2 regions of the Thermovenabulum sp. genome follow, and region 2 is predicted to be linked to the other one. Evidence: riboswitches for the same ligand, from Rfam matches in the RefSeq annotation. Region 2 holds a riboswitch; the other holds the start of a gene.
What was found. Region 2 has a riboswitch for cyclic di-GMP ahead of ACPLOV_RS07620 (signal peptidase I). Riboswitches for the same ligand answer to the same signal wherever they lie in the genome.
Positions count from the first base shown of each region.

Region 1: it holds a riboswitch for cyclic di-GMP, as region 2 does, so the genes downstream of both, flgB (flagellar basal body rod protein FlgB) here and ACPLOV_RS07620 (signal peptidase I) in region 2, are expected to answer to the same signal.

Region 1 covers NZ_JBNARB010000005.1:29,574-54,015, reverse strand. The annotation lists gene fliM (flagellar motor switch protein FliM) at 1-571, opposite strand, end outside; gene ACPLOV_RS04075 (flagellar basal body-associated FliL family protein) at 586-1,026, opposite strand; gene ACPLOV_RS04070 (OmpA/MotB family protein) at 1,051-1,791, opposite strand; gene ACPLOV_RS04065 (flagellar motor protein) at 1,763-2,581, opposite strand; gene ACPLOV_RS04060 (flagellar FlbD family protein) at 2,581-2,838, opposite strand; gene ACPLOV_RS04055 (flagellar hook protein FlgE) at 2,846-4,075, opposite strand; gene ACPLOV_RS04050 (TIGR02530 family flagellar biosynthesis protein) at 4,180-4,581, opposite strand; gene ACPLOV_RS04045 (flagellar hook assembly protein FlgD) at 4,600-4,989, opposite strand; gene ACPLOV_RS04040 (flagellar hook-length control protein FliK) at 5,005-6,258, opposite strand; gene ACPLOV_RS04035 (MotE family protein) at 6,303-6,869, opposite strand; gene fliJ (flagellar export protein FliJ) at 6,875-7,321, opposite strand; gene fliI (flagellar protein export ATPase FliI) at 7,318-8,655, opposite strand; gene ACPLOV_RS04020 (FliH/SctL family protein) at 8,648-9,433, opposite strand; gene fliG (flagellar motor switch protein FliG) at 9,426-10,433, opposite strand; gene fliF (flagellar basal-body MS-ring/collar protein FliF) at 10,444-12,000, opposite strand; gene fliE (flagellar hook-basal body complex protein FliE) at 12,020-12,310, opposite strand; gene flgC (flagellar basal body rod protein FlgC) at 12,335-12,775, opposite strand; gene flgB (flagellar basal body rod protein FlgB) at 12,779-13,183, opposite strand; cyclic di-GMP riboswitch class I at 13,408-13,493, opposite strand; gene codY (GTP-sensing pleiotropic transcriptional regulator CodY) at 13,620-14,405, opposite strand; gene hslU (ATP-dependent protease ATPase subunit HslU) at 14,426-15,826, opposite strand; gene hslV (ATP-dependent protease subunit HslV) at 15,839-16,369, opposite strand; gene xerC (tyrosine recombinase XerC) at 16,332-17,279, opposite strand; gene trmFO (FADH(2)-oxidizing methylenetetrahydrofolate--tRNA-(uracil(54)-C(5))-methyltransferase TrmFO) at 17,406-18,716, opposite strand; gene topA (type I DNA topoisomerase) at 18,709-20,817, opposite strand; gene dprA (DNA-processing protein DprA) at 20,828-21,931, opposite strand; gene cobO (cob(I)yrinic acid a,c-diamide adenosyltransferase) at 21,961-22,485, opposite strand; gene ACPLOV_RS03950 (MBL fold metallo-hydrolase RNA specificity domain-containing protein) at 22,760-24,151, shown strand; gene ACPLOV_RS03945 (MFS transporter) at 24,146-24,442, opposite strand, start outside.
Region 2 covers NZ_JBNARB010000013.1:28,537-35,246, forward strand. The annotation lists gene ACPLOV_RS07615 (transglutaminase domain-containing protein) at 1-432, shown strand, start outside; cyclic di-GMP riboswitch class II at 785-872, shown strand; gene ACPLOV_RS07620 (signal peptidase I) at 988-1,530, shown strand; gene ACPLOV_RS07625 (TasA family protein) at 1,734-2,489, shown strand; gene ACPLOV_RS07630 (TasA family protein) at 2,566-3,768, shown strand; gene ACPLOV_RS07635 (S-layer homology domain-containing protein) at 3,885-5,081, shown strand; gene ACPLOV_RS07640 (hypothetical protein) at 5,097-6,482, shown strand.

The DNA of each region.
Region 1 (24,442 bases), on a different contig from region 2:
CTAACTGAATGTACTGGGGATTTGTTTCTATTTTTTCTAAAGTCGGGTGTACCTCAAAAACATCTTTCCAGGTTTCTTCTATTAATTTAATTATTCGTGAAAAAACCTTAATAATCAAGTTCAATTCTATTTCGGTGGGTTCTCTCGGTTTATCTTTGTATTCTCCAATACCCCCAAGCATCCTATCTATAATTGCATATGCAAGTTCCACACTCGTTACCAGCAACACTGATCCTTTAAGAGGAGAAAAATCCACTATTCCTATTATGGAGGGGTTAGGAATTGACGAAGAAAATTCGGCAAAAGGCATTTGATCCACATGAGAACCGCTTATCTGAACCAAAGTCCTAAGCTGGGTAGTTAGGTAGTTAATTAAATGCCTTCCGAAATTCTCATGAATCACTTTTATTGAATTTAACTGTTCCTTTGAAAATTTATTGGGTTTTCTGAAATCGTAAATTTTTACCTTTTTCTCCTGGGATTCTTTTTTTATCTCATCGACCTTTATTTCACCTGTAGTAAGAGCTGCAATTAGGGCATCTATTTCACTCTGGGATAAAATATCTGACAACCTTTTCCCCCTCCTTAATTCACAATAATACTGTTAAAATACACATCCACAATCTTTGCTTTCTCCAAAAGTTTATTTATATTATTCTTGATTTCTCCCCTTAATACCTCCATACCATTGCTGTCTTTTACTGATTCAAAGGTTTTTGCCCGAAGAATTGAATAAATCCTGTCGTTTATTTCGTATTCTCGCTGCTTTAATTCCTTTTCCGCATCTTTACCTTCCAGTAAAAAAACAAGAGAAATTTTTATATAACCGTGATCGGCAAGATTTGTCAAAAATTCACCGGCCTGATAAGGTGCAAGAACTTTTTTTTCTTCTTTTGCTTTATCCTGAAATAAAAAGTTTTTGGTTAAAAAATACGCCATAAATGCAGAAATTATCATTAAAATAACAACAATAAAAATTATTAGAAGGATTCTCCTCATTCCTTTTTTTTGCGCCATTTCTGCCATTTATAACTCCTCCAACTCTTTATCTTAATTCGGTTCTTGCATTTCCAAACTGGATTTTAGAATAATTATATCCACCCTTCGATTTAAAGCCCTATTTTTATCGGTATCGTTGGGTACAACAGGTCTATATTCGCCGTACCCTGCAGCTGAAATCTTTTTTGGGTTTATGCCGTGAACTTCAATAAAATATCTTACCACATTTACCGCTCTTGCAGTAGACAATTCCCAGTTTGAAGGAAATTCCCTCGTATGTATAGGAACATTATCTGTGTGTCCCTCTACCCTTATATGATGATTGCTTTCTTTTAGTATTGGGGCTATCTTGTCTAAAATCTCCTTAGAATTGTCCTTGATAAACGCTTTACCCGAATCAAATAAAGCCCCCTCTAAAAAACGTATAGTTAATCCTCTTTCATCCATATCTACCTTAATACCTCTTAAATTATTGGACTCAATTATTTTTTCTATCTCATTCCCTATCTTTTCAAGTTCTGTTTTTTCTCGTTCTGCAACGTAATTTTGTCCCGTTCCGCTTTCAATGAATTCTTGTTTATAATAAGTTTTTCCTCCCTGTAAAATCCCTAAAGAACCCTGGAGAGAGGTCATAGCTAAATCAAATTTTCTCGTATCTATACTTGATAAAGAATAAAGCAAAACAAAAAATATAAGTATTTGAGTAATAAGATCTCCATAAGTGGTCATCCACAAAGGGGATCCTGGACCCTTATCATTTTCTTCAGACCTTCGCCGTCTGCCTGCTGGCATTAATCTCACCGCTTTCCGCAGCTTTTTTAACATTGATATTTTTTCTCATCTTTGGTGCTAAAAAGGCTTTCAATTTCTCTTCAATAATTCTCGGATTTTCCCCTGCTTGAATGGATAGTACCCCTTCAATCATTACCTCTTTAATTAAAATTTCCTGTTTGCTTCTAACTTTCAATTTAGCCGCTATAGGAAGAAATAAAAGATTGGCCAATATGGAACCATAAAAAGTTGTAATTAAGGCAGTGGCCATACCCGGGCCTACAGCGCTGGGATCGTCAAGCCTTTTCAACATATTAATTAATCCAATAATTGTTCCAATCATACCGAATGCCGGTGCTAAAGCACCCATTGTTTCAAATAAACTCTGACCTTCTTTATGCCTTTCTTCCAGAAAGGAAAGTTCTGTTTCCAGAATACTTTTAACCAGCTCCGGATCTGTTCCATCTACCACAAGTAAAATCCCTCTTTTTAAAAAATCATCTTTTAACTGGGATGCGCTGTCTTCAAGGGCAAGCAATCCCTCTTTTCTTGCTATATCCGCTAAATTTACAATAGTTGAAATAACTTCCTCTGCTTCTAACTGTTTTTCAAAAAACACTATCCTTAAAATTTTTGTAGTTTCAATAACTTTTGAAAAGGGAAAGCTTATAAAAACAGCTCCAATTACACCTCCAAATACAATTAAAAAAGATGGAATATCTATATATGCCGATAAACTTCCTCCCATGTAAATTCCCCAGGTAAGAACCGCAATGCCCCCGATCATCCCAAGCAATGTAGCCCGGTCCATTAATATTCACATCCTTTTAAAATTTTTCTTTTATATTCTATAATCTTTGAAATAATTACCATGGGAGGTTCTTCGACCAAATAAGTTTTATCATTAGTAAGCTTTATCACCGTATCGGGGGTGGATTCCACCGTTTCTATCAATTCGGCGTTAATATAAAATTTTTTCCCATTAAGCCTTGTTACTTCAATCAAAAGTTCGCACCTCTTTTCTAAAAAGCCCGGGCCATTTCTGGTCCGGGCCCTTTTATAAATCACTTAATATTTATCTTTTTAGATTTACCAGATCCTGCAGCATCTCATCGGAAGCGGTAATTATCCTTGAATTTGCCTGAAACCCTCTCTGGGTAATTATCATCTGGGTAAATTCTTCGGCTAAATCCACATTGGACATTTCTAAAGAACCGGGAGAAACGGAACCCCTTCCTCCGGTGCCGGGGAAACCGATCTGGGGAACACCCGAGTTTGCCGATTCTCTAAACATATTTTTCCCGGCTTTCATAAGCCCCGAAGGATTATCAAAATTGCACAGGGCAATCTGTGCCAACTCTTTATTTATGCCGTTGTCAAAGATCCCGGTGATGGTTCCCGATGAATCGATCGCAATACCCAAAAGCGTTCCCGCAGCATAACCATCCTGATAAGATAAATCAATTGTTGTTTCCCTGGCATATTGGGTAACATTAGCGAAATCTAAGGTAATATTCATATTATCAGCACCGCTAATTGTAATAGAAAGGGTATCTATATTGCTTGCGTCTAAATTAATATCTCCCGATGTAGTAAATTGTAAATCACCTGTATCCCCTCTCTCTATATTTAAATCAGTATCGTTTGGATCTTTATTTATTGAATAGCTCCATGCATTACCTCCGGTTTTTGTAAAAATTATTGTTAAGTTATGAGTATTACCTTTTGAGTCAAATATTTTAAAAGGAATAATATAAGATGTGCCAACTTCATCCGCATCATTTAAGTTTTTTGAAAATGCTACATTTTCGGTTTTATTTGCGGCCATCATCATTCCTTTTCTGATAGTTATAGTTGAAATGTTTTGGGGAGTTTTTGATTGAGCGTTCTGCCAGCCCATAACTTTATAACCGGTAGAAGTATTTACAAAATTTCCTTCTTCATCAAATCCAAAATTTCCAGCCCTGGTGTAATATCTTTCCTGTCCATCGGTAACTACAAAAAATCCATCTCCTTCAATTGCTAAGTCGGTCATATTGCCCGTAGTTTCAAGGCTTGACGGAGTATGAATTGTATCAATCGCACCTATGGTCATACCAAGGCCCACCTGCAAGGGGTTTGTTCCTCCTCTTGCATTTTGAGGCGCTGATGCTCCTCTCATGGTTTGTGCCAGAGCTTCCTGAAAGGTTACCCGGCTTTTTTTATACCCTACCGTATTTACATTGGCAATATTGTTGCCTATTACATCCATTTTAATTTGATGATTTCTGAGGCCGGTTACACCGGCAAACATTGACCGCATCATGGCATATTACCTCCGTATAAATTATTTTCAATTAACTAATTTCTTAAGTGCCGGAAACCCCTCGGTCCATCAGGGTTTCATGAGCCCCCATAACGCGGTCCAGCTCATATTATCACGGCACCGTCGATGTTTGTAAAAACATTTTCTTTTAAGTTTTCTTCATCTATGGCAGTAATTACAGTTTTATTTTTTATACTGACTATAAAAGCCATATTATCCATGAGTATCAATGACTCCTTAACTCCTTTTTCTTCAGCCTTACTTACAGCATTTTTAAGTTTATCCCATTGCTCCTGGCTCAAATTCATATTTCGCAATTTCATTCTCATAGCTGCATGACCTGAAATTTTTAAATCCTGTTTTAATTTCTCTTCTAATATTTCTTTAAATTTGCCATCGGATTTTACCTTTTCTTGTTTTTCAACAGTGTATTTGTTTTTATCAACTTTTTCTACAATTGTATTTAATGGATTCATTAAATCCGAAATCCTTATGAAATCACTCATTTTCTCATCTCCAAAGGCCTATTTTATTTCTTTTACACTGGATAATGGTACTTTTACTTCTTCATCTCCTAAGAGTAAACCTATTTCATTATTATCAAGAACTATTCCTTTTACCTCTCCGGAGTATTCCTTTTCTTCATATACAGCTTTTACTTTCTTTCCTATCCAAGAAATGCTCGATAAAAAGCTCAATTCTCTTCTCATTTCCTGAATCTGTTCTACTTGAGTAAAAGTAGCCAGCTGTGCTATATATTCCTTGCTGTCTAAAGGTTCCAAGGGATTTTGATTTTTTAATTCAGTAATCAAAAGCTTTAAAAATTCATCCTTCCCCAGGTTTTTTGTAGCTGAATCCCTTTTACTTACCGAGGTGTTCATAACCTGGTAAGGAGAATAAACTTGTTCTACCAAGCAAATCACCTCCCATTAAACAAAATAATCTATGTTGCTTTGATTTAAACTCCAAAAGTACATATTTTTACTACCTTTGGTAATTTCTGCTACATCGAAAGGCTCATTTGCGTCTTCAATTTTAAAATTATTCTTTTGTTTAGTTGATTTGTAAAACCAGTCCCTTTCCCTGCCGGAAAAGTCGTTGTAAAACCCCATCTCATTTTTAACATTCACTAACTCTATGTTTACATCCTCAAAACCCTGTTTTACTATTTGGCTTTTTAAATTATTAAGCCCTGCCTCTAAATCTTTTCTGACAAAGGGATTTTCTACAAAGATTTGAGCCTTTAAATTTTTTTCTTCATTTATTACTTTTATTATCATTTCTCCTAAATGATCGGGTTTTAACCTGATATGAAGCTCTTTTGATTTGTCCTTAGCTATAACTGATATTTTTTCTACCAGTTCTTCAAAAAAGTTAGAATCAATTTTATCTTTTTCTCCCTTTATAAATATTTCATCTTTATTTACCGGTTCCAAAGGAGTAGTTATAATTCCTATATCTTCTTTACTGAGTGCCGGCAAAACTGCAGATTCTTCTATGCTCAAATCTTTTGAAGGAATCTTTCTATAATTCGAAGAACCGGGCAATATTTCTTTTAGTATTTTTATAGCATTATTTTTGTTATTGCTATTCGTCAATTCAAGTTTATCATGATATCCCGGGGTAACTTCTATTGATCCATCCCTTTCGCTTTTTTCTCCATTCATTTCTTTAAGAAATTCTGGACTTTCTTTTTGAACAATTTCAATAAATTTCTCTTTTAATGCGGTTTTTTCTACATCTTCAACACCAAATATATCTAAAAGCTGGTTAAATTTATCATCGAAGTCTTTATTGGTTTTGTAATCCGAAATTATCTCCTTCAGTAAAAACCAAATTTTTTCTTCAATTTCTTTACCTTCATCTCCACTATTTAATTGTGATGGGATAATATTATTTGGTATTTTTATCTCATCCTGAATAAAATTAATATCCTGACCTTTAGAAGCCTCAGGAAAAAAATTTAAATAATAAGATGAAAGTAACATCCAAAGTATGTTTTCTTCCTGACCATTGATTTCGCTTTCTTCATTAATGAGACCTATTTTCTGTTTAAATTCAACTTCCATCAATTTATTGAAAAATTTACTCTTGTTACTTTTAATCTTATCAATCTTCAGATTGACAGGTTTAATTTTCTGATTGTTCGGATTGCAATTAATACAAACCACGGTTCCTTCCATTTTCTCACCTCCTTTCGCTAATTTATTTATTCAAAAAGAAAACCTTATAAATTTCCCAGTTTTTTGGTTATCTCTGCAGCTTTTTTGGGTTGAATAGAGGACAAGATACTGGAAACCGATTCCTTTTTCATATTTGATAATATTTTTGTTGCTTGATCCACGGACATTTCTTCAAATATTTTGGCAGCACTCGAAGGATCCATTAATTCATAATAGGAAGCAATGTCTTTTATTGCTTTTTTGTTATTCTCCAATTTATTATTTTCTTCCTCTATATACGCTTGAAGTTTTTTTAGTTCCTCTTCTTTTTTTGACAATTCTTCTTCCTTTTTCAAAATTTCTTCTTCTTTCTGCTTTAACAACTCTTCTTTACTTTTTAGCTCATCTTCTTTTTGTTTTAAAAGCTCTTCCTTTGAAAGCAGGGTACTATTAGTGTTAGTTTCCTTAATTACGTTCTTCGTGAACGGGAGTTTCCCCAATATTGGCAGAACCTTTGGATTTAGTTTTGAAGGATCAGCAGTTTTTACAACAAAAAATAAAGTAAAAAGAAAGGTAATTATAAACAATATTAATAAAATAAAAACAGTAATTTTAAATTTATTTGAAGACATTAATTCTATTCATCCCTTCTTGAAAAAGCAATTATTGCATGCTCATCCAGATTCTTTTGCTCCTGTTTTGCGTATTCTTCCAGAAAAAGCTTGAATCTCTTATCTTTTAAAACTTCCAGAATCCTTTTTTCTCTTTTTGCATTCAGGAATTCATTTAAAGAACAATCGTACATTCTTTGTGATTCTTCCACCTTTTTTCTCTGGTTATATATTAATTCAGATACTCTTCTATAAAAATTATCAAAATTAATTAACTCGTAAGCTTTTACAGAATCTACTTGCCTCGAGGGGCTTTGGAGTAAAATTTCGTTTTTGATACCTTCCAGATAATCTAAAGCATATTTTTCTTCTTCCAACCTCTTTTTTGCTTTAAAAAGTTCTTCTTTTTTTAAATTTTCAATAACCGTTTTAGCGTTTAAAAGTTTTTCCAATTTAAATTTAAACTTTTTCATTCTATTTCATCCTCAGAAAAAATATCTTTTAAAAGTATTAAGGTTTCCTCAAAGGTTGATTTTTCATTTATTTCCTGTCTTAAGAAATTATTCACCCTGTCAATATATCTTAAAGCTTCGTCTATCTTTGGATTAGTGCCTTTTTTATATGCACCTATGTTTATTAATTCTTCTGCTTCCTTATATACCGAAAGGATGTTTTTTACCCTTGAAGACAATCTTCTGTGCTCTTCTGTAATCACTTCATCCATTAATCTGCTAATACTTGATAAAACGTCAATTGCAGGATAAAAATTCATGTTTGCGAGAGTCCTTGAAAGAATAATATGGCCATCCAAAATCCCTCTTACAGCATCAGAAATTGGTTCATTAAAGTCATCCCCATCTACAAGAACGGTATAAATACCCGTAATGGAGCCCACCTTTCCCATACCCGCTCTTTCCAGTAATTTTGGAAGTACGGCAAAAACCGAAGGTGTATAACCCCTACTAACCGGTGGCTCGCCCGCTGAAAGTCCAACTTCCCTTTGAGCCATTGCAAATCTCGTAATGGAATCCATCATAAGCATTACATCCATTCCCTGATCCCTGAAATACTCGGCTATAGCAGTAGCGGTAAAAGCTCCTTTCGTTCTTATCAGAGGAGGATTATCGGAAGTTGCCACTACAACTACCGAACGTTTTAACCCTTCCTCTCCCAGGTCCTTTTGAATGAAACTATTAAGTTCTCTGCCTCTCTCTCCTATCAGGGCTATTACATTGATATCTGCCGTTGAGTTCCTCGCTATCATACCAAGAAGCGTACTTTTCCCCACTCCGCTTCCTGCAAATATCCCTATTCTTTGTCCTTTACCACAGGTTAAAAGTGCATCAATGGCTCTTACTCCTAATGGCAAAGGCTCTTTTATAGGTTTTCTTTCAACGGGATTAGGGGGAGTATTATTCAGTGGATACTTTGTTAAATTCTTAATTGGGCCCTTACCATCTATAGGGTTGCCTAACCCATCTAATATTCTTCCCATCAGGTTTTCCCCTACCGGAACCGAAAGCTTTTCCCCCAGGGCAACCACATCCCAACCGGGACCAATAGATTCTATATCCGCTAAGGGCATTAATATAATTTTATCTTCTTTGAATCCCACTACCTCCGCTAAAATACTTTTACCACTTTCCTTCGAATAATAAGGAGATATTTCGCAAAGCTCTCCAATTTCAGCAATAGGGCCCTCCGCTTCCATAGTAAGTCCAATAATTTTCGAGATTTTTCCCTTTGGTCTTATCGTTTCTGTGTTTGCTATAATTTTTCTATAAAATTCAAAGTTTTCTTCAATCATATATCAGCTCCATCTCTTTCAATTTTTTTTCTATAACATTTAGCTGGGTTTTTATGCCCGCATCAATGATAAACCCCGAATTTTCCAATATAAGGTCTCCTTTTTGTAAAGTGGGATCGCTAATAATGGAAATTTTTTTATATCCTGTTTCTCCTTTTAATTGTTCTAACTTATCCATCAAAATATCATAATCAGAGGGCGATACTCGAATTAATATTTCCCGATCTTCCCTTGCTTTTTTTAAACCCTTTTCTATAAGTTTTTTTATATAATCCCTGTCGATTTCGATAACTTTCCCGAGTATTTTTTCCGCAATGTACAGGGATAATTTTAAAGCCTGTTTTTCGATTTGTTCTAATTTTTTCTGGTAATCCAAAAATAATTTCTGTTCTAATTCTTTAAATTGATTAAGATAAATGGAAAAAAGCTCTTCTCCTTTTCTCCTGCCTTCATTTATTCCTTTATTATAGCCTTCATTGAAACCTTTTTCATAAGCAGATTTTAAAATTTGTTCTTTTTCATTTTCTGCTTTCGTTAAAATTTTCTCGGCTTCTTTTTTGGCTTCAGAAATTATTCTTTCCTTTTCCTCCTCAGCTGATTGTAAAAATTGCTTTTTTAAAACCTCCTGTTCAAAGGGATCAATAATGTCTTTTTGTGTTTGATGAACCGGTAATCCCGCAAGGTTCTCATGACTATGTACTTCAAATAAAAATGTTTTACCGTTTTCCAATTTTACCGGATTATCGTAAAATACAATCCTTTTCAATACCTTAGACAATTATCTCATCTCCTCCGCCGCGGGAAATTATAATTTCACCCGCATCCTCGAGCTTCCTTATAATGGCAACTATCTTTTGCTGTGCCTCTTCCACATCCCTTAATCTTACCGGTCCCATATACTGTAAATCTTCCTGTATCATTTCAGCCTGACGCTTTGAGACGTTAGAGAATATTTTATTTTTGACTTCCTCGCTGGAACCTTTCAAAGCAAGAACCAGATCCTGATTATCCACTTCACGGAGTATTCTTTGAATCGTTTTATTGTCAAGGGTAATAATATCTTCAAAAACAAACATTCTCCGTTTAATTTCGTCAGCAAGTTCCGGGTTTTCCATTTCAAGCACTTCAAGAATATTTTTTTCAGTGGTTCTATCAACGTTATTTAATATATTAACAATAGCCTGTACACCACCTGCATTGGTAAAATCCTCCATGACTACCGAGGCTAATTGTTTTTCCAATACTTTTTCAATTTCAAAAATGACCTCAGGAGAAGTTCTGTCCATCATTGCTATCCTCTTGGCAATCTCCACTTGCTTTTCCGGCGGTAAATTTGAAAGTATTTTTGCCGCCTGTTCAGGATGAAGGTATGTTAAAACAAGGGCTATGGTCTGAACGTTTTCATTTTGCAGGAAGTTCACAAGTTGAGCCGGATCGGCTTTTCGTATAAAATCAAAAGGTCTAACCTGTAGAGAAGAAGTAAGTTTGTTTATTATTTCAAAGGCTTTTTGCGTACCCAGGGCCTTTTCTAATATTTCTTTGGCATAATCTATTCCACCCTGAGTAATGTAGTCACTGGCAACAAACATGGTCTTAAAATCATCAAAAACAGATTTTTTTTCTTCATCGGTCACTTTCCGCAAACTCGCGATATCTAATGTCAATTGCTCGATTTCCTCTTCCTTCAAATATTTATATATATTTGCTGCAAGTTCAGGTCCAAGGGAAGCAATAAATATAGCTGCTTTTTGTCTCCCAGTAAGGCGGCTTATAGGCATATCAAACACCTCACTCCTCATTCAGCCAGGTTCGAATTATCTTAGCAACATCTTCCGGTCTATTTTTTACCAGCATTTCTATATCTCTTGTTCTATTTTTTGCTTCAAGGATATTTAAATCTTCTTCCGCCTTTGAAGAAGTTGCAGCCTGTTGTAAAATAAGTTGCTCGGCAAGTTTCTCCTCCATAGCCCTTTTTCTCGCTGTCCATAAACGCCTTGCAATCACAAAAAATATCATCAATGCAAGAGCAGAAATTACTAAAATATAAACCCTCTGTCTTGCTTGACTTTTCTTATCTTCTTCCATTTGCTTGGCCAGGGACTCTGTTAATGATCTTTCAAAAGTCATTCCTTCAACAGTAATAATATCTCTATTGCTATCAAAGCCTATTGCGCTTCCCACCAAGGAAGCTATTTTATTTTTCTCTTCATCGGTCAAATTCCTGTTAATAACCACAGATACCGTTAATTTTTTAACCGCTCCAGGTGCAATAGTAATATTTTCAATGGACTCATTTATTTCGTAATTTTTTACCGTTTCCGTTTTTTGATAACTTGATGAACCACCTTGATTTTGTTGCCCTTGATAACCGGGTATCTGTGAAGTTGTTCCGGGAACACCTGCCGGGGAAGAAGAATTTCCGCTAAAGTACTCCTTAATTTCCTGGACGCTTCTTAATATTCCTTCTCCGGACTCCGGATTCGGTGAGGTAAACAATTTGTTTTCTACAACCTTTTTATCAAAATTCAATTGAGCATTTACTCTAACAGCAACGTTACCAGGACCAAATATTTGTTCCAAAAGGGATTGAACCTTTGATTGTAAATCATTTTGAAACTTGGATTGTACGGCAAATTGAGAGTCTACAATTTGTCTTGAATTATCCTCCGAGAGGGATATATTTGAAAGTACCCTCCCATACTCGTCCACAATTGTGACATTTTCCGGTTTTAAACCTTCAACTGAATGGGAAATTAAATTTATAATACCCCTTACTTCTTCTTCCTCCAGTTTTTCTCCGGGTTTTAATTTTAAGAAAACCGCAGCTGACGCTTCCTTTTGGCCGGATGGATCTATAAAAAGAGTTTTCTGCGGTATAACAAGATGCACCCTTGCCTCTTCCACCTGATTTAATTCTTTAATGGTTCTTGTTAATTCTCCCTGAAGAGCCTGATTATATCTCACCTGTTTTTCCCACTCGGTCATGCCGAGATTCATTTTCCCAAAAATATCATTAAATCCAATCTCTCCACCACTTGGAAGTCCCTCTTGAGCAAGAGAAAGACGAATTTTATAAACATCCTTAGATTCAACTTCAATAGTTTTTCCCGAATCAATAAGTCTGTATTTTACCTTCATTGCATCAAGTCTTTTTACTATTTCGCCCGCATCTTTGGTATCTAAATTGGAATATAAAACAGCATACTGAGGTTTGGTAATAAAATAAAAAAGTAAAAGAACGGAAAGCAATACGATAATCGTTCCGCTTAAAAATCTAATTTTTTGAGTTTTACTTTTACTTTCCCAGAATTCAATGATTCTTGTTTTAATTTCTTCAAAATTCATTTATTTTCCACCTTTATCCTTATATCTGCATTCTCATTATTTCCTGATATGCTTCAATAGCTTTATTCCTGAGTTGTACGGTAAGCTCTAAGGAAAGTCTTGCCTTTTCCGCAGATATCATCAGATCATGGACATTTACATCATTTCCCAGTAAAAAGTCATTAATCTTATTTTCATAATCCTTTTGCAAATCGTTTACCCGGTTTAATGCTTCTTTTAAGAAATTAATAAATTCTGAAGAATTTTCTTCCTTTCTTTGATTTAAACCTATTGGATTTAAAGATACCTTTTCGATCCTATTTATTTCCAATTATTTCTCCTCCCATATAATTTTTTATCCTTTTCCTATTTCCAGAGCTTTACTAATCATACTTTTGGTGGAATTTATCGCAGTAACATTAGCTTCATAACTTCTTGTCGCAGAAATCATATCAACCATTTCTTCTACAATGTTTACATTAGGCATTCTTACGTATCCCTTTTCATCCGCATCAGGATGAGCGGGGTCATAAACTATTTTAAATGGCCTTTGGTCTTCTACAATAGCCGCAACCCTCACACCTTTTCCGTTATAATTTATCTTATCATTTAATATTTCATTAAAATCCGAACTTTCATTCATTTCTTGAAAAACTACCATTTTTCTCCTGTAGGGTTCACCTTTCTTTGTCCTTGTAGTGTCCACATTGGCTATATTGCTGGATATTATATCAAGCCTTAATCTTTGAGCTGTCAGAGCCGAAGCACTTATTTCCATTGATTTAAAAATACTCAATTATTATTTCCTCCCTTCATTTATAGCAGTCCTTAACAGGGAAAATTCTTTTGAAACCTGCTCAACCAGTACATTATAAGACAAGCTGTTTACTGCGAGTTCCACCATTTCCTTTTCCACATCTACATTGTTACCATCTTCTCTATAAGCGGTATTTTCCTCACGATAAAGTACGGGTTTCAAGGTTAAAGGGGAGTAGGTCTTTTTTATATGCCTATCGTTTGTAGTAGTTAAAGAAATTCTATTATTTTTACTTAAAAAATCCCTTAAATAATCTTCGAAAATCACCTTTGTTTTTTTATAATTTGGTGTATCCGCATTTGCAATATTATTAGCAATAACCTCATTTCGCAGCCATTTTGCATCCAGAGCCTTTTCCATCAAGGATATGTTTTCGAAAATTCCCATAATCTGCACCTCTTTTAAAAACTAAATACACTATCTTTCTAAATTAAAATTACTACCTTTTTTTACAATTTCCTCCTATATAATAAACAAGATACGAAAATTTGTAAAAAGATGCTATTAATTTATTTGTTAAATATTATATCATAACAAATTTTTCTTTTATACGACAAAATTTTTAATAAAAAAGCAACCTACCTTAGAAAATAGGCTGCCTTTTAAAATTAGTCGGCAGCCTGGCAGCCATAGCAGGATATGCCTTAGGCCCATAGCTTTGCGTCCCTGCCTTTCGACAGGTTTGCTTTTTTCGACATTTTTCTATGATGTTTTCCCTTAATTAAAATTATATTATTATAAATTAAATTGTAAATGATTTTATTTATTTCCATAAATAAACTCAAATTAATCATAAAAAAATGCGTGAATTGCTTCACGCATTTTATGAACGCATCTTTTTTAATTCATCAATAAGTTTATCGTTGAGCACTTTAATATAGGTTCCCTTCATACCGAGGGATCTCGATTCGATAACCCCGGCACTTTCAAACTTCCTTAAAGCATTGACTATTACGGAACGGGTAATCCCGACCCTATCCGCTATTTTACTGGCTACTAACAAACCTTCATTTCCATCTAATTCTTCAAATATATGCTGAACTGCTTCTAATTCCGAGAATGAAAGGGTACCTATTGCCAGCTGAACAACAGCTCTTTTTCTCGCTTCTTCTTCAATCTCTTCTGTCTTGGAACGTAAAATCTCCATACCAATTACAGTAGCACTGTATTCTGCCAGAACTAAATCCTCATCCGTAAATTCTTCGCCAAATCTGGCAAGTACAAGGGTTCCGAGTCTTTCTCCTCCACCATTAATAGGGACAATTGTAACGAGTTTTTCAGGATGAGGACATTTTACTTCTTTATCGAATACGCATTCAATTTCCTCCTGGGGTATATTCGAACGAGTCTCATGGATTTCAAGAAGTTTATCATTGTAGTCCTTAGGAAACACTTTTTCTTCAATTATTTTGTTTTGTAATACATCACAATCATAATTTTCAAGTATTGAATAACCTAACACTTTCCCTTTCCTGCTGGCTACATATGCATTCGCATTTAATACCTCAGTTAAGATTTTACAAACCTCATTAAAATCCACCGGGTACCCTGCAGACCTCTGCAGCAATTTATTGATTCTCCTGGTTTTTTCTAACAATTCTTTACTCATTACATCTCCTCCTTTTGATTTTATAAGATATACATACTTAAATCTTTATCTTCGATTATGTTACTTAATTTTTTTCTCACATAATTGGCATTTATATTAATTTCTTTTTCCATCACATCAGGGGCTTCAAAAGAAATATCTTCTAATAATTTTTCCATAATCGTGTGCAAGCGTCTTGCTCCTATATTCTCCATATGTTCGTTCACATAGGCGGCTATTTTTACTATCTCATCTATAGCATCTTCAGAAAATTCTATTTTTATTCCTTCAGTTTCCAATAATGCCTTATATTGTTTAATAAGGGAATTTTTAGGTTCAATAAGTATTCTTTTTAGATCTTCTTTTGATAGGCTCTTTAATTCTACTCTTATTGGAAAACGCCCCTGCAATTCCGGTATTAGGTCCGAAGGTTTTGAAATATGAAAGGCTCCTGCGGCTATAAACAAAATGTGATCGGTTTTAACAGGCCCGTATTTGGTTACAACGGTGCATCCTTCAACAATGGGTAGAATATCCCTTTGCACCCCTTCTCTGGAAACGTCCGGCCCATATCCCTTTTCCCTACCCGCTATTTTATCGATTTCATCTATAAAGATAATACCGGTTTCTTCAGCTCTGGAAATTGCTTCATTTATTACTTCATCCATATCAATCAGTTTTTGAGCTTCTTCTTGAATCAATATTCTCCTTGCATTTTCCACCGTAATTTTCTTCTTTTTTTTCTTTTTGGGGAATATATTCCCGAATAAATCCTGAAAATTTATCCCCATATCCTCGGCACCGGCAAAAGAGAAAACCTCTAAAAAAGGTGTCTTATTGTCATCCACTTCAATTTCAATTAATTCTTTGTCAAATTCTCCCGCTTTAATCCTTTCTAAAATATCCTTCCTTTTCTTCCTGGCTTCATTAAGTTTTCTCTCAAATTCTTCCTCATCCTCATATGTATTTTTCTGGAAAGTGCCGAAGACCATTTCAAAAGGATTTTTAATGTTCGAGGTTCTCGAAGGATCGGGCTCTAAAATTTCTGCAATTCTTAATTCTGCCAATTCCTTTGCTTTATCTTTAACTTTTTCAATCTTTTCCACTTTAACCATTCTGATGGAGGTTTCCACAAGGTCTCTCACCATAGAGTCCACGTCTCTTCCCACATATCCGACTTCGGTAAATTTTGTAGCTTCTACTTTCACAAAAGGAGCGTTAACTAATTTAGCAAGCCTTCTTGCTATCTCGGTTTTTCCTACCCCTGTTGGGCCAATCATTAAGATATTTTTCGGAATTATATCTTCCTGCATTTCCGGCGGTAACTTTTGTCTCCTTATCCTGTTGCGGAGAGCAATTGCTACACATTTTTTAGCTTCATCCTGTCCTACTATATACTTGTTCAATTCTTCTACTATTTTTTTTGGTGTAAAGTCTTCCATATACTCACCTCCTTATAGCTCTTCAACACTTATATAATCATTGGTATAAACACATATTTCAGAAGCTATTTTCAAGGATTCTTCTACTATTTTTTTCGGTTCAAGCTCGGTAAATTTTGATAAAGCCCTTGCAGCAGCTAAAGCATAAGGGCCACCCGAACCAATTGCAGCAATCCCATCATCCGGTTCAATTACTTCACCATTCCCCGAAATAATCAGGATGTGTTCTCTATCCAGGGCGATTAAAAGTGCTTCTAATCTTCTCAACATTTTATCGGTACGCCATTCCTTGGCAAGCTCTACCGCGGCTCTTATTAAATGTCCGTGAAACTCCTCAAGTTTTCCTTCAAATTTTTCAAATAAAGTAACGGCATCAGCTACTGAACCTGCAAATCCTGCCAGTACTTTCCCATTGTACAGTTTCCTGATTTTTTTTGCGTGATGTTTCATTATAGTATGTTCACCAAAAGTAACCTGTCCATCGCCCGCTATAGCAGCCCCTTTTTCATTCACCATCGCCACTATAGTGGTAGCTCTCATCATTTATAAAATCACTCCTTTTTTTATGAGGAAATGCTTTCTCGTAAACCTCTTTAAGCCTTTCTTTTGTCACATGTGTATAAATTTGAGTGGTAGAAAGGCTCGTATGTCCCAAAAGTTCCTGCACAGTTCTTAAATCTGCACCATTTTCCAAAAGATGCGTAGCAAAGGTATGCCTTATTGTATGAGGAGTCACCTTTTTAATAAAGGAGAGTTTCTTCACATATTTTTCTACAATACGCCTGATGCTCCTATCCGTTAATCGGGTGCCATTTTTATTCAAAAATAAATGTTCCTCTTCCCTGCCCTTTAGCAGAATTGGTCTTGAAATTTTTAAGTAAGTTTCAAGGGATTCTTTTGCTTTTTCACCAAAAAAAACAATCCTTTCTTTTGATCCCTTGCCAAATACAAACAAAATTTTATTGCTCAAATCTAAATCTTTAAGTTTAATATTAGTCATTTCTCCAACCCTGATCCCGGTCGCATACAGTAATTCTAATATGGCTTTATCCCGTATCCCCAAACAAGAATTATCCGGTAAATTCAATAGTTCATTAATCTCATTTGGATATAAAAACTCCGGCAGTTTTTTGGGTAATTTCATACCCTGGATATGCAGCGTTGGATCGCTTTTAATTACTTCTTCTTTCAAAAGGTATTTGTAAAAAGCTCTTACTGCAGATATTTTCCTTGCAACAGTTCTTTTCTCCAATCCTTTTTCCCTCAAGTTTGCAAGAAAACCTCTTATCAAAACATAGTCAATTTTATTTAAAGATTCAATATCAGATATTTTTTTTTCTTTTAAATATTCCATAAACTGTAAAAGGTCTTCGGCATAGGCTTTAAGTGTATTCTCGGAACGATTTTTCCCCTTTAAAAAACTCAAAAAACTATCTATAAGGTATTCCATCATTATCGCCTCGATTTGAAAAGAGCCTATATTATACTACCACATGAAAGTATATAATGCAATATTAAATTCTAAATTATTTTTAAATTCTTTGTTAATTTTTTTTGAAAAATAAATTAAAATTTTAAACTATACTACATTATTTTCTACTATGAAATTCTTTAATACATTGATTGCCCTTTCACCCAATTTTTCATTTTTAATTTTCTTATTTTTTATTTTATCATTTAAAGGCGGCAGTATTCCAAAATTTGCCTTCATGGGTTGAAAATTTTTTGCATCTGCTGTTGTAATATAATCTAACAATGCACCAACAACTGTTTCCTTTGGGAATACAAGGAGTTCCTTTCCTTTTATATAACGTAAGACATTAATCCCTGCAACGATACCCGATGCCGCTGATTCTATATATCCTTCAACTCCAGTTATTTGCCCTGCGAGAAAAATACCCTTTTTTATTTTTAGTTCTAAGGTGGGGTTTAAAAATTTCGGGCTTAAAATAAATGTATTTCTGTGAATAAAACCAAATCTCACAAATTCAGGATCCTTCAATCCCGGTATTTTACTAAATACCCTTTTTTGTTCCGGCCACTTCAAGCTTGTTTGAAAACCTACTAAATTAAATAAAGTCCCTTCTTTATTTTCCTTTCTTAATTGAACTACTGCAAAAGGTTGTTCCCCCGTTCTTGGGTTTACAATTCCTACAGGTTTTAAAGGCCCAAAAAGAAGAGTTTGAGGACCTCTTTTTGCCATTACTTCTATTGGCATACATCCTTCAAAATACTGTGGTTTTTCAAATTCCTTAAGTTCAACTACTTCAGCATTAATAAGCTCATTATAAAAATTATAGTATTCTTCTTCGGTCATCGGTAAATTCACGTAATCTTCATCGCCTTTACCATACCTGGATCCCCAAAAGGCAATATTCCAATCTATTGAATCGGCAGTAATTATTGGTGCTGCTGCATCATAAAAATACAGATATTTACTACCTAAAAGTTCCATCAAGGCATAGGATAAATTTTCGGAAGTTAAGGGACCGGTAGCCAATACTGCAGGGGGATCGGGAATTTGAGTAACTTCTTCCCTTATTAGCTCAATATTTGGGTGGTTTTGAATTTCAAGGGTAATTGCATTGGAAAATTTTTCTCTATCTACTGCTAAGGCTGAGCCGGCAGGAACGCTATAATCGTGGGCTTTTTGTATTATTATAGAAGAAAGCAATCGCATTTCTTCTTTTAAAACTCCTGCTGCAGTAGTAATTTCCTGAGATCGCAGGGAGTTACTGCATACTAATTCCGCTAATTTATCGGTATGATGAGCAGGAGTCATCTTTTTAGGCCGCATTTCATAGAGTTTTACTTTAACTCCGTGGTTGGCCAGATACCATGCAGCTTCACACCCTGCAAGTCCTCCCCCTACTACCTTTACCTCATACATTTTTTCCACCCTCTTTACCAGGGAAAATTTCTTCATGATTGCATTCTTTGTTTGTACAAACAGCTTTATTATGCCCTTTTATGGATTTTAAAACCATCAAATTACCGCATTTAGGACATGGGGTACCAACAGGAGGATACCAGGAAACAAAATTACATTCAGGATAATTCTCACATCCATAAAATTTTTTGCCTTTTTTTGTTTTTCTTACTAAAATTTTGCCTCCGCAGAGGGGGCAATTCACTCCGGTATCCTCAACAATAGGTTTAGTGTTTTTACATTCCGGAAAACCCGAGCATGCCAAAAATTTTCCATACTTGCCCCGTTTTATTACCATCTTTCTTCCGCAATATTCGCATATTTCTTCGGTTTCCTCATCCTCTTTTAGTACTATTTTCCCAATTTCTTTTTCAGCAATCCTCAGTTTTTTTTCAAAAGGTTTATAAAAACTTTCAACGATTTTACGCCAGTCTTCATCGCCAGTTTCAATTTTATCTAATTGCTCTTCCATTTCTGCTGTAAAACCAATATCCACAATATCGCTAAAGTATTCTTTTAATAGCTCCGTTACTATTTCTCCCAATTCCGTAGGTTTAAATCTTCCTTTTTCCTTTTCTACGTAGCCCCTCTTTGTAATGGTATCAATTATTGGCGCATAGGTGCTTGGACGACCTATACCTTTTTCTTCCAGGGTCTTTACCAGCATAGCTTCAGTGAATCTCGGAGGTGGCTGAGTAAAATGCTGCTCGGCCTTTAAGTCTTTTAAAGCAAGCTCCTGCCCTTCATTTAAATCCGGAAGCATCATTTCTTCTTTTTCCTGTTCCTCATCGGCTCCTTCTATATAGACTACCATAAAACCTTTAAACTTCATATGTGAACCTGTTGCTTTAAAAATATATTCTCCGGCTTTAATATCCACAGAAACATAATCATATATGGCGGGTGCCATCTGGCTGGCTATAAACCTTTCCCAAATAAGTTTATAAAGCTTATACTGGTCTTCTGACAGGGAATCCTTTATCTTTTCAGGGGTTCTGTAAACGGATGTGGGTCTTATAGCTTCGTGGGCATCCTGTATATTCTTTTTCTGCTTTTGCTGAACCGGAGAATCATTAATAAAATCCTTACCAAAATTTTCGGCAATGTATTTTTTAGCTTCTAACTGGGCTTGTTCAGATATTCTTGTGGAATCCGTTCGTATATAAGTAACAAGACCCACCGTACCCTCATCTTTTATATCAAGTCCCTCATAAAGCTGTTGGGCAATCATCATGGTTTTTTTAGCGGTAAATCCCAACTTTCGTGAAGCTTCTTGCTGCATAGTGCTTGTTGTAAAAGGCAATGAAGGATTTCTCTTTCTTTCTCCTTTTTTAACTTCCAAAACCGTGAATTTTTCTTCCTTTAAGTCATTTACTATTTTTTCCGCTTGTTCCTTATTATTAATAGAAATTTTTTCGCCCTTTTGGGAAAAGAGCTTAGCTAAAAAAGTAGATTTAGAAATCTCTTCCATTAATTCTGCTTCAATTGTCCAGTATTCTTCAGGTACAAAATTCCTGATCTCATTTTCTCTATCGCAAATTAGCCTGACGGCTACCGATTGTACTCTTCCGGCACTTAAACCTCTTTTTATTTTTTTCCATAATATGGGGCTAATCATATAACCCACAAGTCTATCTAAAACACGCCTGGCTTGCTGAGCATTCACAAGGTTTTTATTTATTGTTCGCGGGGATTTGATTGAATTAGTTACGGCATTTTTAGTAATTTCATGGAATTCCACCCGGCAAGGCAAATCCTGTGGGATTCCTAAAAGTTGAGCTAAATGCCAGGAAATAGCTTCTCCTTCCCGGTCAGGGTCGGTTGCAAGATATATTTTTTCTACTTTTGCAGCTTCCTTTTTAAGATTATCAATTATAGAACCCTTTCCTCTAATTGTAATATATTTTGGTTCAAAGCCATCTTCTATATCTATTCCCAATTGACTTTTGGGCAGATCTCTAACATGTCCCATGGAAGCAGCTACTTTAAAATTTTTACCCAAAAATTTACTTATTGTCTTTGCCTTTGCCGGAGATTCAACGATAATAAGTGACTTGGCCACAATAACCACCTCAATTCCTTATTACATATCCTCCTGCGATTTGAGAAATTATTCCCTTTAACTGCAATTTTGTTAATATTTCATTAATCTTAGCCGGAGAATAATCAGTTTTCATTCCCAGAATTTCTTTATGTATCGGAGTAAAATCGATAATTTTTAGAATTTCCCTTTCTTCTTTCGATAAACTTAATTCCTCTTTTTTTACACTTGTAGAGTTTTTCCCACTATAAAAATTATTTCCAATATTTAATTCCATTAAAACATCTTCATCATTTTCTACTAATTTTGCTCCCTGCTTTATAAGCTTATGAGGTCCCTTGCTCATCGGACTGTATATCATTCCGGGAACTGCAAAAACCTCTCTCCCCTGTTCTAAAGCAAAATCCGCAGTAATCAAAGCACCGCTCCTTTCTCCCGCCTCCACTACTACTACTCCCAGAGATAAACCGCTGATTATTCTATTTCTCGCAGGAAAGTTGTAAGGAAGTGGTTCGGTGCCTACGGGAAAACTTGTTATGATTGCTCCTTTCTCCGCAATCTCTTGAAATAATTTATTATTTTCGGGAGGGTAAATTATGTCAATTCCCGTGCCTAAGACTGCAACTGTACTACCTTCTACCTTTAATGCTCCTTTATGGGCAAAAGAATCTATACCTTTTGCCAGTCCGCTTATGATATTAAGATTTCTTTTTGCTAATTTTGCAGCCAGTTCTTCAGCAACCTTTTTACCGTATTCGGTAGGTTTTCTCGTACCTACAATTGCAATACTTTCTTTTTTTAAAAGCTCTTTTTTACCTTTTACATAGATAACCAAAGGAGGGTCGTAGATCTCTTTTAACAATTGAGGATAATCCTTATCGTCAATGGTTATAATTGTACAACCCTTTTTTTCAGCCTTCTCTATTTCTTTTAAAGGATTGAATTCTTTTAAGCCAAATAATATTTTTTCTGCTATTTTATCCGAGATATTGGGAATTTTTAAAAGCTCCTCTTTATTTGCTTTTCTCAATTCCTTCAAGCTATTGTACACACTTAAAATATTTTTTGCTCTAATATAACCAATATTCTCTATAAGATTTAAAAAAATAATAATTTCTTTTCTCTCTTCAATCATTTTAATTCTCCATATAATCTTTGAAATATTTAAAATTCAATTCCTTCCTGTGCAGGTACTCCCTTTTCATAATGGTGCTTTATTTCTCTTACTTCACTAACCATATCCGCCATTGATATCAATTTTTCAGTGGCATATCTTCCTGTTAAAACTAATGTGGTATGATGCTTTTTTAAATCTATCAGACTTAATACATCTTCTTCTTTTAAAAGCCCAAAATCCACAGCTACATTTATTTCATCAAGGATTACCAAATCATGTTCTCCTTTTTCCAAAACCTCTTTTGCAAGCTCAAGTCCCTCTTCTGCAAGCTTTATATCCAATGGGTCAGGATTACCTTTTTTTACGAACGTATCTTGCCCTTTCTGTATTATAGTAAAGTTCGGTAGATATTTCGAGGCTTGTATTTCTCCATAATTAGAATTACCTTTCATAAACTGTATCATGAATACCTTTTGACCATGGCCGATAGCTCTTAAAGCAAGGCCTAACGCTGCAGTAGTTTTGCCCTTACCATTGCCCGTATATAAAAGCATCAATCCTCTTTTTGACATATTTTTCACTCCTATTTACAATTTATATCATTATCTTTTTAATAGCAGGTTTATCCAAAAAACCTAAGCAAAATAATATCATTCTGAAATGTTTACTTCAACAGTTTTATTATATTTCTTTTAATATTTAAAAAATCTTTTCATCTATTATTTTTTAGAGTTATTATTTCCTTAATTTATTAAATAATATCACGTCAAAATATTTTTATTTAACTGAACTGATAAATTTAGAAAAAACAAATATGTTATAATTATTAAAAAGGGGGTAACATAAATGAGAATAAACTTTTGCGGTGCTGCAAAACTGGTAACAGGCTCCTGTTATTACATCGAAACAGAAAATAGAAGATTTTTAATAGACTGTGGAATGTTTCAAGGTGAGAAAAGCGAATTAAACTTTGAGCCCTTCCCTTTCGATCCACGGAGTTTAGATTTTGTAATAATTACCCATTCACATATTGATCATATAGGAAGATTACCTTTACTATTTAAAAGTGGTTTTAACGGTAGTATATTTGCCACTTCCGCAACTGCTGATTTAATGGAAATAATGTTAAAAGATAGTGCTCACATCCAGGAGCTGGAAAGCAAGTGGCAAAATAAAAAAAGACAGAGAAAAGGGCTGGTACCAATCAAGCCATTATACACTGTAGAAGACACCCTGCGAATACCGGAATATATAATTAAGTGCCCCTACGACAAGTGGATTGTTATTGATGAAAATATTCATATAATGTTTAAGGATGCCGGACATTTATTGGGTTCTTCGATTATAATTTTAAAAATCAAAGAAAAAAATAATGAAATTCTAATAACCTTTTCCGGTGATTTAGGAAATTATAATATGCCAATAATTAGAGATTATGAATATATTGATTATACCGATTATTTAATTATAGAATCAACTTACGGAGATAGATTACACGATAAAACCGAAGAAATAAAAAAATTATATGATATTATAATTAACACGGTAAAAAAAGGCGGAAATGTAATTATTCCAGCCTTTTCAGTAGGGCGAGCTCAGGAAATCTTATATTTGCTGAATTATTATGTAGACATTGAAAAGAGAAAAGAACTTTCCAATATAGAAATATACCTTGATAGCCCCCTTGCAAAGGAAGCTCTCGAAATTTACGAAAAGCATAAAGAATGTTACGATGAAGAAGCTATTAACCTTCTGAGCCGGGATATAGATATTTTAAGATTCAATAACCTGTATACTACTTCCAGTGCAGAAGAATCAATGGCATTAAACGATAAAAACGGCATTGTAATTATCTCATCCAGCGGTATGTGTGAAGCCGGAAGAATAAAACATCACCTGAAACACAACATCTGGAAGGATACCACATCCATAGTATTCGTAGGTTACCAGGCTGAAGGAACCCTCGGCAGAAAAATACTGGATAAGGCAAAAAAAGTTAGAATTTTCGGTGAAGAGATGGTTGTAAAAGCAAAGGTTTATAATCTTACCGGCCTTTCCGGACATGCCGATATAGCAGGACTAATAAACTGGGTAAAAAATATAAAAAACGGAGTCTCGAAAAAAATATTTATAACTCATGGAGAAGAAAAGGCTTCTGAAAACTTTAAAAAAGAAATAGAAAAATTTCTAAATGTTAGCATATTAATACCCGATCTTTTTGAAAAAGTAGAGCTATAAGTCATCTACCCTATTAATATAAATTCTTTTTTTGTCATTTATGGCAAAAAAGTACAGGGAAAATAATATTGTGCAGCTTAACCCTAAGGCAATAAACGCTTTATCTATGTTAAGAATCTGGGCAAAAGAGCCTGATATTAAACTGCCCAAGGGTGTTGTACCGGCAAAAATCATAGTGTACAGGCTCATAACTCTCCCTCTATATTCATCCGAAGAAGAAAGCTGTAAAGATGAATTAGCGGTAGTTGTAAAAAGAATTGCAGAAAACCCCGCCAACATGAACAAAATTGA
Region 2 (6,710 bases):
GCGCCGGAAATAATTACGCTGGCAAAGAAATTGACGGAAGGTAAAAATTCTGACATAGAGAAGATGAGGGCGATCTACGAATGGGTGGTAAAAAATATCGAATACGACTTTGAAAAGTACTCAGAACATCAAAGGGGAAATTACAATAACGTCTACGGTGCTTTAAATACTTTGAAAACGAGAAAAGGGGTTTGCTACGACTTTGCAGCATTAACCGCTGCCCTCGGGCGGGCAGCAGGAGTGAAGGTGAAACTCGTCAAGGGGGAGGGGAAACTTGGGGACTTTCAGGGATTACATACATGGAATGAATTTTTTAGCGAAGAAGAAAATAAATGGATAAACATAGATACTACATTCGGTGCTGTAGGTGAAGAGGAATATTTTGATAACGAATATTTCAACAGAAACCATTTCAAAATAGAGGAATATTAAGAAAGATATAAAAATAAAAATTAAAATATAGTCAAGTAAAACGAGAAGGAATAAAAAAAGATAAAAAATTTTAAAGAAGGATAAAAAAATTAAAAATAAATATAAAAAAACCCGAAGCCTCTGCTAAGCTTAATATGATGTAAATTATGGCAGTGATAAGGAAATAAAATGGACAATATATAAGGTCTTCAATTGAAATTTAATAGAAGACTTTAATTTTTACAATCATGCAAAAGCACTTAAAAATACAAATTATTACAAAAAGCAACAAAATTAACACATTGACATATAATGGAAAGACTGTTATTTTGATATTGTCATTAATTTTATTATAAATAACTATATAACAATATATAAATTGGGGGACAATGAAGTATGTCCTCTAATGTGGGCACCTATGGGGACATACTGAGTCAATGGTGCAACCGACCCAATCTTAAACGGATTGGGTCTTTTATTTTGTGTAAAAATTCAATTTTATTTACATATTTTACAAAATAACTGGATATAAATAGTAAAGAATGCTTTAAATGGAAAGTTACAAGGAGGATATTAATGAAAATTATATTAAAGGTTATAAATATCCTAATCACAACAGCGTTAGTTATATTAATTGTTTTTTCTTCTCTTTTGATTTATCAAACAAGAACAGAAAATACCAAAATGGCATTCGTATTAGGGTACAAACCTCTAACAGTGCTATCAGGAAGTATGGCTCCTTTATTAATGCCAGGAGATGTAGTGGTAATTAAAAAGGTTAATCCCAATGATATAAAAAAAGGAGATATTATTACTTTTATTACAAATGACAATGTTTTAATTACCCATAGAGTAACAGAAATAATAGATAAAGATGGCAAAAGACTTTTTGAAACAAAAGGTGATGCGAATAATGTGGAAGATTCAAAGCTTGTAACTTCAGACAATATAATTGGTGTAATGAAAATAAAAATCCCCTATGCAGGGTATATAGGAAGATATGCCAAAACACCCATTGGATATTTAGTTATGATATTAATTCCCGGTTTGCTTCTTTTAGCCGGAGAAGTAACAAATGTCTACAATACACTTATAAAACAAAGCAATACACAAAAATAAAAACATAGTTTTTCAGCAAATCGGGGATAGAATAATAAGAAACAAAAAGGGGGTGATGATAAAAATAATAAAATAAAAAGAGGTTATTCCCTAAAGGGAGATAACCTGACAAAATATTTATACTCCTAATACAATTTTATCACAGTATGTAGAATTGTTAAGAGGGTTTTCAAAAAAATGAAAAAATTAAGGAGGCAACCGAAATGAGAAGAAATATAATTATAAGTTTGATACTAATCGCCTTATTGGCATTCGGAATAGGAGCGGGGACCTTTGCATGGTTTACAAGCCAGGCGGTAAGCCAGAATAATACTTTTACTTCGGGAACATTGAAATTAAATGAAAATGGTTTATCCGATTTTGCTGATCTTGGGAATATTGGAAACATGGCGCCAGGAGATACCACAAAAGAGGTAAGTTTAGTAATAGAAAATGATGGTACTTTAAACCTTGCATGGTTTGGAAAATTTAATGTTTCTCCTGCAGTGGAGAACGGTACGACAAAATTGGCAGAGGCTATTTACATAAAATACGCCAAAATGGAGTTTTTAAGAGCTGATGGTTCAACGTGGGAAACTACTGATGAATTTATTAAAGACGGTGTAGGAGCAGGCTTATATGGAAGTTATTACAACAACCTTATTGATCCAACGCTTGGAGTTATAACTTTAAAGAACTTTTTAAATGACAACGCAATGGGAGCTGGCCCTGGTGTTCAAATGGGGGCTTTGAAACCCGGCAATAAATATAAGTTTACATTTGTTCTGGGTTTGGCTCCTCTTGCAGGAAATGAATACCAGGGGGATGCAGAAGGTATTAATCCCATAAATATTTCTTATGAGGTAAATGCTACACAATTAGACTCAGGAGCCCTTGCAGCTTTAGATGCCCAGCATGATGAATATCAAAGTCTTACTAATCATTTGAGTTGGTTGAATCAGCAAATTGATAAACAATAAAACAATAAAGAGAATCTAATCTTGGGGTGAGCAACAACTCACCCCAAAACACTAATCTTTGAAAGAGGTGTAGGATGTGAAAGCTAAAATTTTTCTTGCTATTATCAGCATTGTTGTTGTTTTCTGCCTGATTGGAATGGGAACCATGGCATGGTTTACCAGCAGGGCAGAAAGCACTGAAAATACTTTTGTGACCGGCACGCTGCACCTTGGAGGTAAAATTGATGGAACCTTTGAAAAGGAAAGATTTGCAACCCTGCAATTTAAGAATATGCAACCAAATGAAAGTAGAGAATTAGGGCCTATAGAATTGAAAAATATGGGCACCCTTCCTTTAAAAATTTACAGAATAAGCGCCGAAAATGCTGTAGGTAACTTAGAACTGGCAGGGGTAATAGGGATAAAAGTAAGATTTGGAGACACTATTGTATTTGATGGCAAATTATCGGATCTTTTTTTCAATTCAAAAGGATTTTTTACTTTTGAACAAAGGTTATCTCCTGAGGAAGAAACCAGCTTTTTTGTAGAAATCAAAATGGATGAAACGGCAGATAACTCTTATCAGGGCAGAGAACTTAGTTGCAATTTATTGATACATGCAGTCCAAACGAATAAAACTACGGTCATGATAATGGACAGTCTGGGAAATCCGCTTCCCGGAGCTGAATTTAGTTATTGGAACGGGCAAAAATGGATTTCCTTAGGCACCACCGACAGCAGCGGAAGTATTGGGTCAATATTTCCACCAAATCTTTCAACAACTCATGTTCAAATAACATATAAAGGCTATACTAAAACAGTGACCCAGGACATTAGGAATCAATCCTTTTTTGTTTTCGGTACATCCCCGGTAACGGTGAAACTTGTAGGAAGCGACGGACAGCCTATTCCTGGAGCAGTGGCTACTGTTAGTTATGCACCTGATTATCCTGGACCGGTAGATGGAAGCTACAGGATTTTGGGGACAACGGATGAAAATGGTGAAGTTAAAGCCGAGCTTCTTCCCTATGATTATTATTTCAAAATGTATTATAAAGGAGCTTACACGGCAGGTATTTCGTATAACATTGTTGCAAATCCTGTAATTATTTTTAAGACGGGGAAAGTACACTCGCTTAGCGGTAAGTGCACATCTCTTCATCCTTCTTATGGTGGCTCATGGATTCCTTTTACTCAAGATATAGAACTTTTACCAATGAGCTATGAGTTCAAATTTAGCGATGGCAATCCTAACCAAACTGCTGAGGTTATTGCAGGCCAGGTGACGTATATACATTAATTTTTTAAAAATAGGAAGAGGGGGGCTGAAGATATAAGCCTCCCTATTTTAAAAAAGTTAACTATAAGTTTTAAAATGCAAAAGAAATTTTATAAAAAGGAAGGGGGGATAGTGGATTGAATAATAGTCGAATGAGGTATGCTGTAGCGGTTTGTGCTACTATTTCTATACTAATTTTTGTTTTTAACAGTAATACTATATTGCTTGCAACTAACGGTAACCCCGATGTTATATTAAATGTGTTTGGTCAGGGCTCTACGGGAAAAGCAATATTTGGAGGTGGAATCTGGGCTCCTGGGGGAAGTAAGACAGGCACCATGAGAATTCTAAATAATTATGGAGAGAGAGTAAGGGTAGAAAATTTCGGAATAAAAATAGACTTGGAAAAAGCAGATGGTCTGGTAAGCGAAAAAATTTCTCCCGAAAACAGCCTGTATGATATTTTTGCAAAGAATATGAAATTAACCATTAAAAAAGGAAGGTTCTTGGTATTTACAGAAACCCTGTTTAACGGAAGCTTTTACGACCTTCTTTATATAGAAGGAAATGAAAGATACAGAGGATACGGCCTTCCGGACAGCTTAAAATTTAATATTCCTAAAAACGACTATACGGACTTAGAATACAGTGTACACATGGACGAAAACGCCGGGAACGATATGCAGGGTTTGAAAGCCACTGTAGCATTTCTTGTGAACATAAATGAAAACCCCGTAATAAGAGAAAGAGAAGATGAAGAAGAACTGGTAGAAGAACCAATAGAACAATACCCGGATATAGGCGGGCACTGGGCTCAGGACTGCATTACGGCACTATTGCAGCATGAAATAATAAGAGGATACCCTGATGGCACGATAAAACCCGATAATTTTATTACCAGGGCGGAAGCGGCGGTGCTCGTGGCAAGAGCATTAAACCTGGATGAACAACAAGGAGATATACCCTACCAGGACACTTTGCCTGCGTGGGCAAAAGGTTATATAATTTCAGCAACAAAAAAAGGCATTTTCAAAGGCTATCCCGGGAATGTATTCAAACCCCAAAACAACATAACAAGGGAAGAAATGATAACTGTACTCGTAAGAGCCTTTGAAAAAAATATCCAAAAGGACGAAGAACTCAGCTTTAAAGACAAAGACCAGATAGGGCCCTGGGCACTGGAACCCATAAAAGCGGCGGTACAAAACCAAATAATAACGGGATATTCTGATAACAAACTAAGACCGAAAGACAGTATCACCAGGGCAGAAACCTTCACAATAATATGCAAACTCCTGGGGTACCATCAGCAGCATATAAATACCGATAGATAGAGGAGGTGAGATCTATTGAATAGGATAAAAAACACATTGACGAGAGCTTTAATAATTGTATTTTCAGGATTAATGATAAGCACTACATTTTTAATTAATGACAAAACAGCAGCGTGGTTCACATCCAGGGCTGAATACAGTTTTCAAGTGCAGGCTGCATCTGAAGAAGACATAATAGAAGAACTTTTCACTACAAGCGGGGGGAAAAAGACCAATCTAAACCCCGATACTATAATAGTAAAAAAAGCAAAAGACATGAAACCGAACTTTATAATATATTTCACCTTAGAAGATGAAAACAAAAAAAGCAAAACCGGTAGAATAACCGACTACATTCTCCATATTAACCCGTTAGAAATAGATAATAATGGACAAATAAAAATACCTATAAAACTAAAATTCAATTACAGGGACCTAGTATACCTGTGGAACAACTACGACGGAACTACTAAAGGTATAATTACTCTAAAGTACTTAAACGGGTTTATAGTAAAAGAATACCCCGTAGAATTTGAAAATAGTTTCCTGTGGGCAAAGGCGGCAGCTATGCTGACGGGAGCAGAGGAAAAAAGCTACGATAAAAACAAAAAATATGACTTAGAAAAACAAATGAAGGAGCATACAGCAAAAATAATCGAGGAGATAGCGGGCAATATCAGGTGGCAGGAAATAGCAGAATCCCCCAGGGTGGAGCGTTTCACGAAAGATACAATAAATCCCTTTGAAAAAATACAATTGGAAGAAGAACAAAAAAATATAATAGACATAATTGTGCCTGGATTAAGGGAATATATAGAAAGAATGTATAACTACATAGAAAAAATAGTAATTAATCTTAATGAAAAGAATGCCGAAATAGAAAAGCAAAATATGATAATAGAAGAAATGCTGCGGGAAAACGCAAAATTACAAAAAGAAAAAGAAGAACTATTTAAAGAGAAACAGGAACTTGAAAAGCAAAACGCAGAACTAAAAGAGGAGATAGAAAGACTTGAAAAAAGAATAGAGGGATTAGAAAGTGTAAACGAGAGATTAGCAGAAGAAAATAGAAAAAAAGATGAAGAAAAAAATCAACTTCAACAACAAATGCAAGAAATAATAAAGGAGGCAGAGCAAGGAGGAAACACAAAGGAAGTGTCCAATGAAGAAGGCACTATAAAAATCCCGGAAGAAGGTAATGGAGAAAATGAAAGTGAATCAATAGCCAGTGAAGAAAATTCCAGTATAAACCAAAATAATGAAATAAATGCTGATACTAAAACGCCTCAGCAAATAATTACTGAAATGTCTTCTGAAACGAAAAATACCACACTGGATACCAATGAAAATAATTCGGGTACAGGAATTACAAACGACAATGCGGTTGAAAGTTCCACTCAAATAAATGAAAATAAAAATTAAACATATAAATATTAACCCCTGTTAATAATATGCCCCCTTGTGGTAGACAGTTAAAATAATAAAACTGTTTAACATAAGGAGGGGCATATTTTTTTGGGAGAATAATTACGCTGAAACTGCTCAGAAATATCAGGTATATGAAAACGGCGGTTTTGAAGCCTTGCAGGATAGACGTGGTAAAAGCACTGTCTACTTGACAGGGGGTAGGTCAATTTTTTTTGAATAGCA